One region of the Bacillus pumilus genome, then DNA from elsewhere that is predicted to be linked to it. Evidence: a T-box and tRNA genes for the amino acid it is inferred to sense, from the RefSeq annotation. Region 1 holds a T-box; the other holds one or more tRNA genes.
What was found. A T-box is a leader RNA that pairs with one kind of tRNA and senses whether it is charged. The one in region 1 lies ahead of thrS (threonine--tRNA ligase), so its partner is inferred to be a tRNA-Thr.

Region 1 (4,811 bases):
GTTGTTTTCATCATCGCTTTCATACCCCCAATTTAACTCGAACCAATAGTACATACTTACCCATACTTTCATACTATCTAAACGTATCATTCAAGGGACTGGATCACTAGTGGAGAATTTTTCCCAAAAAGAAAAAGCCAGTGATCTAAGGAGAAAGATCACTGACTGCTTCGCTTGAAAAAGATTATTTTTTCGCTTCTGCTACTGCATGTTTCACAAAGGCTTCAAGATCCATTGTTTCTGAATCTTGCTCTCCGTATTTTCTTACATTGACTGCGCCATTTTCTGCTTCTTGATCTCCGACGACTAGCATGTACGGAATCTTTTGCATTTGCGCTTCTCTAATTTTGTATCCGATTTTTTCATCACGGCTGTCAAGCTCTACACGAAGACCTTCAAGCTGCAAACGTTCTTGTACTTTTTTCGCATAGTCTAAATGGACAGAAGGTGAAACCGGGATGACTTGGAATTGTACAGGTGCCAGCCAAGTTGGTAGGGCTCCTTTGTATTCTTCAATTAAGAAGGCAACAAAACGCTCCATTGTAGAAACAACACCTCTATGAATCACGACTGGACGATGGTGCTTGCCATCTTCTCCGATATATGTGAGATCGAAGCGCTCTGGAAGTAAGAAATCAAGCTGTACAGTAGACAGTGTCTCTTCTTTTCCAAGAGCTGTCTTCACTTGAACGTCAAGCTTCGGACCATAAAATGCCGCTTCGCCTTCTGCCTCATAATAGTCATGACCAAGCTCGTCCATTGCATCCTTTAGCATCGATTGCGCTTTATTCCACATTGCATCATCGTCGAAATACTTCTCAGTATCTTCTGGATCACGGTAAGATAAGCGGAATGTGTAGTCATTCAAGCCAAAGTCTTGATACACTTCTTCAATTAGGCGAACTGTACGAATGAATTCGTCTTTGATTTGATCTGGACGTACAAAGATATGGGCATCGTTTAATGTCATACCGCGAACACGCTGAAGGCCGGATAAAGCACCTGACATTTCATAACGGTGCATTGTACCAAGCTCTGCAATACGAATTGGCAATTCGCGATAGCTATGCGGCTCGTTTTTGTAAATCATCATATGGTGAGGACAGTTCATCGGACGAAGAACAAGATCTTCGTTGTCCATTTCCATCACAGGGAACATGTCTTCTTGATAATGCGCCCAGTGCCCTGATGTTTTATACAATTCAACATTTGCAAGAACTGGTGTATACACATGCTCATAACCAAGGCGTACTTCTTTATCGACAATGTAACGCTCAATAACGCGGCGGATCGTTGCGCCTTTTGGCAACCAAAGCGGTAGACCTTGACCTACCTTTTGAGAGTTCGCAAACAGTTTCAGCTCTTTTCCTAGTTTACGGTGATCGCGTTCTTTCGCTTCTTCAAGCAGGCGTAGATGCTCATTTAGATCATCTTTGCTGAAGAAAGCTGTACCGTAAATACGCTGAAGCATTTGATTGTTGCTGTCACCTCTCCAGTATGCACCTGCAAGGCTTAACAGTTTAAACTCTTTGATTTTCCCTGTTGATGACAAGTGAATGCCGCGGCAGAGGTCAAAGAATTCACCCTGCTCATAAATCGTGACAGCTTCACCTTCTGGAATCGCCTCTAACAGCTCAAGCTTTAATTGATCACCAATCGCTTCAAAGCGTTTTTTCGCTTCTTCTCTTGATACTTCAATTCGCTCGATTGGCAGATTGCTGTTAATGATTTTTTTCATTTCTTTTTCAATCTTTGGTAAATCTTCCGGTGTGATGGCAACATCGATGTCCACATCGTAGTAGAAGCCATTTTCAATCACAGGACCTACGCCAAACTGAACGTGATGCTCTTTTCCATACAGGCGTTTGATTGCCTGTGCTAGCAAATGAGCTGTGCTGTGGCGCATAATGTCGAGTGCTTCATCACTTTTATCTGTGATGATCTCAATTGTTCCACTTTCTAGTAGCGGCGTACGCAGATCTATTTCTTTGCCGTTCAATTTACCGGCAAGCGCTTTTTTCTTTAGGCCTGGGCTAATTGATGCCGCGATGTCTTCTGTTGTAGCTGTTTTGTCAAACTCCTTGACTGCTCCATCTGGAAATGTAAGTTGAATTTGTTCTGACATCTCTGGTCACTCCTTTTTTTGGCAATATAAAAACCCCGCCCCCTGGAAAGGGACGAGGTTGAATAAAACGGAATCGTGGTTCCACCCTTTTTCCCGTATTTGCAGCTTACTTTTTCATAAGCAAACACGGCTTGTGGTTCGATAACGGGAATTCCCGTCAGCCATTACTAAAACGTTCACAGCTGATGTTCAAAGGTGGTAAAGCAAATGGTCCTCTGCTAGGAAGCTTTCAGCCGCGGCTTCCCTCTCTTTAAGCGGGTGTTCATTTGTTCATGTCCTTATCAATACGGTCTTTGTATGAAGTTACACCGTATTATAAAACGTTTTTTCGTGAAAATCAAGAAAGCTTTTCACTTTTCTGTTCCAAATGGTCATGGACAAATTGAACATTGTGTTCTTGAAATGAATGAGCCGGGAATACCTCGACCCTTTCTTGAAAAATATTTTGAATGGTCTGTACCATCGAGTGACCTGTATCATTTGTAAACAGGTCAATCTTTTTGGGCGCTATGGATACGAGTGGTGCAATCAGCTGCGAATCAATATACATTGGATGCTCTCTTACAAACTGTCTGTCTATGTATTGTTTTTGATCACGCTCAGAAGCGTACCGAAATTCCCAAATCATCAGGCGATCCTGATGCACAACATGTACTTTTTCGAGCTTCGGTTCTTTTGCCATCACATAGTCTCGAAGCGATTGAATGAAGTTTTGATATTCTTGTTCCATTTTGTATTCTTCAATGGAGACTTCAACATAGTTCTTCAGCCTCCTGTCATACTCTGACAGTCTGAATGTCATAAATGAACCAATTGAAAAAATACCTTGCTGTAAAGAAATCGTCTCGAGCTCCTTTGTTAACAGGGCTTCTCTTGACGGTTCTTGATGAATGCCGGGAATATCATCTAAATCCCCGTTCATGATGCTGTGGGCAATTGAAAGAATTTGGTGCTGCTCTTCAGGATCTTTAAATAAATACGTGTTTTCAAGAATGCTGCGCATGCGCTCATTTTCTTTGCATTCCAAAAAAAAGTGAACCAGTAATGGCCGCACAATGGACTCAAGTCCTTCCTTTGATTCCTTCACCTCTATGAGAAGCCGGTCTTTCCCTTGTTGAATTGACATGTGATGCCGACTGTCCAAGTGTTCAGCAAGATGTAAAAAAGCGGCGGTATCATATTCATCTTCAAAGATTATTTCAAGCATGTTTGTCCCCCCTAACGACATCTGTTACATATATATGGGGAGAACATAAAAAATAGACGCCTAAAATAAATCAGGCATCTTTCTTTTTAAAATGAGCGGAACTGAGATAAAGATTAGATAAATCAAACAAACGATTGCTAAAGCGGCATAATTGCCGCTGACAAAGCTTGAGCCAAGGACATTTAATGCAACTGTACCCGGTATTAAGCCTAAAAAGGTAGCTGCCGTAAATGCACGATAATTTGCACGTGAAGCTGCTGCCGCATAGCTGACAAAGTCAAAATGGATTGGGGCAATTCGCAATAACAAAATGTAAAGAAACCCATGCTCCTGAATGCGGGACGTCACCGCTTTCAGCTTCCGGCTGCTTGATTGTGTTTCCTTCTTTTTTGCACGAAAGGTTGTGGCAAGCAGGAAGGAGCATGTTGCTCCGGCGGTAGCACCAACGAGGGCATAAATCGTCCCAAGAACACTGCCAAATGCCAAACCTGCTGCCAGCGAAAAAACCGTAATAGGGACGAGAACAAACGGGCGAAAAAGAGATAAGAAAAGAAAAACAAAGGGTGCCAGCATCCCAAATTGAAGCACCCAATTTTTCACATCTTTTGGCGCCAGCTGAAGATGCTGTTTGTTCAGCCACCAAAGTAAAACAGCGAGACCTGCAATCACGAGAAAAAGCAGCCATTTTCTTTTGTTCATTTCATTTGCTCCTCCTTCAGGTGATAGACGCTTTTATAAATGACGGCGGTTTTCTCCTTCGAGCAAGACTGCCTCTGCTAAATAGAGAATCCGTTCCATTAAACGAGCGGCTTTGACCTCTTCTTTTTCCCCGCGCTGTGAGTACGTAAAGTGATGCTTCAGTTCACTTGGTGAGAAATTAGAAGAGAAGAAAGTCGGCAGCTGCTCTGCCATACGGTATTGTAAAATCGTTCCGAGTAGTTCATCTCGAACCCAGCTTGTCATCGACTCTGCCCCAATATCATCAAGCATTAAAATAGGGGTGGATTTGACCATGTTCAGTTTTGATTCTAGTGTATGATCGGCTAACGAATTTTTTAGCTCTCTCACAAATTCAGGCACGTACACAAGGAGAGATGGGTATTCCTTCTCCGCTAACTGCTGCGCAATGGCTGCCAGAATATACGTTTTTCCTACTCCAAACTTTCCGTGTAAATATAAGCCCTTCCCTTTGCCCGTCTCATCATAGCTTTGCAGGAATTGCCCTACTTTTTGAATGACTTCCTGTCTTCCCACAACGTTCAAATCAGCGAACGTCGCTTGAAGAACATTTTGCGGAATGTACATGCTTTTCATGAGCTCTTGCTGTTTTTTCTGTCTGTCGAGCCGCAGCTTGACTGGACAAGGGGAATATTCAATATCAATACTCTGACCTTTGATCACAAGCTTCGGGTGATAACCGTCTAAAATCGCATTGACGTTCTCTTCATCTAAGCAATATGAACAGCCCTTCGACTGCTG
Region 2 (4,811 bases), 1.4 Mb from region 1:
CATGGTGTGCGCGGCGATGCACAAGCAGGAGAAGGCGTCGAATCCTATACCGATGAAAAAACAGGTCTTCCTGTTTACTCCCTCTATGGAAAAACAAGAAAACCAACGCCTGACATGCTCAAAAATGTAGATGTCTTGCTGTTTGATATCCAAGATGTTGGCACTCGTTATTACACCTATATTTACACGATGGCCTATGCGATGGAGGCCGCTAAAGAAAACAACATTCCCTTTGTTGTCCTAGACCGTCCAAACCCTATTGGCGGACTAAAAGTAGAAGGCCCTGTCCTAGAACCTGAGCACGCTTCATTTGTAGGGCTCTATCCAATACCATTAAGACATGGGATGACCACTGGTGAACTAGCAACATTTTTTAACAAAGAGTTTCATATCAATGCTGATGTCACAGTCATCAAAATGAAAAATTGGAAGCGTTCCATGACGTTTGATGACACGAAGCTGCCGTTCGTCCTTCCTTCACCTAACATGCCAACAGTGGATAGTACCTTTGTATATCCCGCCACAGGATTAATTGAAGGCACAAATGTCTCTGAAGGCAGAGGAACAACAAAACCGTTCGAGCTCATTGGCGCTCCGTATATCAATAGCAATGAGCTAGCAGATCATCTAAATCAATTAAAACTAAAGGGTGTGAAATTTAGACCCGTATCATTCACCCCCACTTTTTCTAAACATGCAGGGAAGCTATCACACGGTGTGCAGCTATACGTCACAGACCGCTCTTCATTCGAAGCGGTAAAAACAGGGTTATCCATCATCAAAGCCATACATGATTTATATCCAAAAGACTTTGAGTTCCTTCAAACAGGCAGCTTTGATAAACTCATCGGGAATGGTTGGATCAAAGAAGAAATCAATCAAGGTACTTCTGTCAAACACATCATGAAACGCTATCATCACGACCTCAAATCGTTCGAAAAGAAACGGAAGAAATATCTCATCTATTAATTCGCAAAAAGACCTCCATCCTATGAGATGGAGGTCTTTTCATGATAAAGATTTAGTCACAGCAGGTGCCTTCAGCTCAAATCGATTGAGTAAAAAACCAAACAAGGCAGCAAGTACTTGCTGAAACAGCATGCCAATCACAACAGGGACAGCAACAGCAGGCGGGAAAAAGCTAATAGCAAGCACAGCCCCAGCACTAATATTTCTCATGCCGCCCGTATACACAATGGCCACAATTTCCCCTTGAGTACATTTCATCACCTTTCCAATCAACCACGCAAAAGCATACCCACTCATCGCAATGAAAAAGACAGTCGCTGCTTTGCTAAAAAATGCAGCATCCAGTTCACGCAAATATGGGGCGACAACAGAACTGTTAATCGATACGACAACAAACAAGCCTAATTTTGAAAAAGGAGCCAGGGTCTGACTCATTGTTTTCGTCACCGATGGCTTTGCATACTGACGAACGAGCATCCCTAAAATAGAGGGCAGCACCACCATACCAAACAGCCCTTTCATGATCGCAACCATGTCCATATGGACCTGTGTACCGACGAAGAGTGACAAGCTTACTGGCACAATCAATGGCGAAAGCAATGTATCAATTAAAATGATAGATAACGTTAAACCGACATTCCCTTTATACATCGCCGCCCATATTAAACTAGACACACCTGTTGGAATCACCATCGCAAGAGTCAAACCGGTGATCGTCATAGAATCGCCCGCAAATATCAAATGCCCCGCTGACCAAGCATAAAGAGGCATCAGCACATGCAAAATCATAAACGATAAAATTAAAGGCAATGGATGCATCACCGTATGCTTTAAAGCTGAAAAAGTAGATGACAAGCTCCCTGAAAATGTCATAATGGCAAATACCCAAGGCACTATAAACGTAAAATCTTTTAAATAGGCTGCCAATAAAACACCAAGTAGCACACTAATAGGCGTAATAAGCGGCATCATCCGGCCGAGCACTTGGTTCAAACGCACAAGCATGCCGGCCACCTCCATCCTTCACTTTCTACCCTTTCTATTGTAACAAACAGAAAAAACTTATGAAGAACCATTCACCTGTTTCACAAGATTTCGACTTTGTATATCCATTCCAACTACGTCTACTTGTACGCCAGCTGCTTGAAACTTTCCCTTTACACGTTCTATCGCTGGAGATCTTTCCCTGATGAACACTTGGATGAAGCGTCTTTTAGAACGATCAATAAAATGAAACATCGAACTGAATAAAGACAAACAAAAAAACCCCTATATAAAGGGGCGGAAGGTGCATTGACTGAAACTCACTCAATCCTTCAACGTGTACGTGAACTAGTGGTTCAAGCTGGAAACACTGGTACGCAGGATAAAGAGTCTGACCTTCAATCTATCCTGAATCCTTCTCTCAAAATCCTTTTTCTTTTCTCTGTTACTTTATCGAGTGTTTTTAGGGCATGTGAAAAAGTGTTGTTTCCACACGGTTTTACACTAATCATGTTTCTCTTCTTACATCGATGTCTTTAATAGCTTGATTCGCTACAATCCCATTAGCATCTTTAACTCCCAATGCATCTGTACTCATTTTATCAATATGAACTGAAATTTGTTGAGTTGCGTTAGCACCGATTTGGAACACTAAAGCATTACCACTTGCTGGGACTGCACTTCAAAAGAAGAACAATGAAAGTTGCAAATGCAAAAGAATTGCAGCTTCACGCATTTTCAAACGATGAAAAATAAACATCAAAAAGCCCCTGTTCTCTATGGTCAGGGGCTTTACTTTTTTCATTTTTTCAATGCTTTTTGAAGAGCTGCTTTTGTCTTCGATCCGTTCCATCTCTTATGTGGCACAACCTTGGCCAATGGAATGCCTTGCTCTGTCATCAGCTGAACGAATTAGCATTATGCGTTCTCAACTACCTTTTCAAATTTAAATACATGGTGGGAGCGATTCGCAAAAAGGCACGATATAAGAAAATTCATTTGCATGATATGCATCATACTCATGCTGCTATGCTAATAAATCAAATCGGCAAAATACCTGGGTTTAATATCAAATCTGTCTCTCAGCGTTTAGGTCATGCGGAAGCTATAACAAACTTATTGCAAATTCGATAATTGGCCCCTAATTTGTCCTCAAGCAATTAAAAAAGGACATAAAAAAAAGCCTTCTCATCATCGAGAAACCTTGTCAGATTAACATTTAGAGGAAAGCTTCCAAGCGGGCTCGAACCGCTGACCTCTTCCTTACCATGGAAGTGCTCTACCTACTGAGCTATGGAAGCATGGCTCCGCAGGTAGGACTCGAACCTACGACCGATCGGTTAACAGCCGATAGCTCTACCACTGAGCTACTGCGGAATGATAAAGTAACTTCTTCCATTGGAAGGATATAAACAAAAAGCTTGGCGGCGTCCTACTCTCACAGGGGGAGACCCCCAACTACCATCGGCGCTGAAGAGCTTAACTTCCGTGTTCGGTATGGGAACGGGTGTGACCTCTTCGCTATCGCCACCAAACCTGATGGAGAGAATGTTCTCTCAAAACTAGATAACAATGTTCAAACTTCACATTAGAATATAGGTTAAGTCCTCGATCTATTAGTATCTGTCAGCTCCACGTGTCACCACGCTTCCACCTCAGACCTATCAACCTGATCATCTTTCAGGGATCTTACTTCCTTGCGGAATGGGAAATCTCATCTTGAGGGGGGCTTCATGCTTAGATGCTTTCAGCACTTATCCCGTCCGCACATAGCTACCCAGCGATGCCCTTGGCAGAACAACTGGTACACCAGCGGTGCGTCCATCCCGGTCCTCTCGTACTAAGGACAGCTCCTCTCAAATTTCCTGCGCCCGCGACGGATAGGGACCGAACTGTCTCACGACGTTCTGAACCCAGCTCGCGTACCGCTTTAATGGGCGAACAGCCCAACCCTTGGGACCGACTACAGCCCCAGGATGCGATGAGCCGACATCGAGGTGCCAAACCTCCCCGTCGATGTGGACTCTTGGGGGAGATAAGCCTGTTATCCCCGGGGTAGCTTTTATCCGTTGAGCGATGGCCCTTCCATGCGGAACCACCGGATCACTAAGCCCGACTTTCGTCCCTGCTCGACTTGTAGGTCTCGCAGTCAAGCTCCCTTGTGCCTTTACACTCTGCGAATGATTTCCAACCATTCTGAGGGAACCTTTGGGCGCCTCCGTTACATTTTAGGAGGCGACCGCCCCAGTCAAACTGCCCACCTGACACTGTCTCCCTGCCCGATAAGGGCAGCGGGTTAGAAGGTCAATACAGCCAGGGTAGTATCCCACCGATGCCTCCACCGAAGCTAGCGCTCCGGTTTCCAAGGCTCCTACCTATCCTGTACAAGCTGTACCAACATTCAATATCAGGCTGCAGTAAAGCTCCACGGGGTCTTTCCGTCCTGTCGCGGGTAACCTGCATCTTCACAGGTACTATAATTTCACCGAGTCTCTCGTTGAGACAGTGCCCAGATCGTTGCGCCTTTCGTGCGGGTCGGAACTTACCCGACAAGGAATTTCGCTACCTTAGGACCGTTATAGTTACGGCCGCCGTTTACTGGGGCTTCAATTCGCACCTTCGCTTACGCTAAGCGCTCCTCTTAACCTTCCAGCACCGGGCAGGCGTCAGCCCCTATACTTCGCCTTACGGCTTCGCAGAGACCTGTGTTTTTGCTAAACAGTCGCCTGGGCCTATTCACTGCGGCTTCTCGGGGCTTTAACACCCTAAGAAGCACCCCTTCTCCCGAAGTTACGGGGTCATTTTGCCGAGTTCCTTAACGAGAGTTCTCTCGATCACCTTAGGATTCTCTCCTCGCC

Region 2: it has a tRNA-Thr gene. The T-box ahead of thrS (threonine--tRNA ligase) is inferred to sense a tRNA for this amino acid. The anticodon was not compared.

The regions. Positions count from the first base shown of each region.
Region 1 is NZ_LT906438.1:2,579,965-2,584,775, forward strand. Features, by position in the region: gene CKW02_RS13275 (methyl-accepting chemotaxis protein) at 1-14, opposite strand, end outside; gene thrS (threonine--tRNA ligase) at 185-2,125, opposite strand; T-box leader at 2,171-2,419, opposite strand; gene ytxC (putative sporulation protein YtxC) at 2,463-3,332, opposite strand; gene CKW02_RS13290 (TVP38/TMEM64 family protein) at 3,393-4,031, opposite strand; gene dnaI (primosomal protein DnaI) at 4,065-4,811, opposite strand, start outside.
Region 2 is NZ_LT906438.1:170,030-174,840, reverse strand. Features, by position in the region: gene CKW02_RS01015 (exo-beta-N-acetylmuramidase NamZ family protein) at 1-969, shown strand, start outside; gene CKW02_RS01010 (bile acid:sodium symporter family protein) at 1,009-1,974, opposite strand; gene CKW02_RS01005 (hypothetical protein) at 2,032-2,226, opposite strand; partial or broken gene CKW02_RS01000 (flagellin N-terminal helical domain-containing protein) at 2,239-2,361, shown strand; gene CKW02_RS20100 (hypothetical protein) at 2,462-2,605, opposite strand; tRNA gene CKW02_RS00990 (tRNA-Thr) at 3,182-3,254, opposite strand; tRNA gene CKW02_RS00985 (tRNA-Asn) at 3,256-3,330, opposite strand; rRNA gene rrf (5S ribosomal RNA) at 3,373-3,488, opposite strand; rRNA gene CKW02_RS00975 (23S ribosomal RNA) at 3,550-4,811, opposite strand, start outside.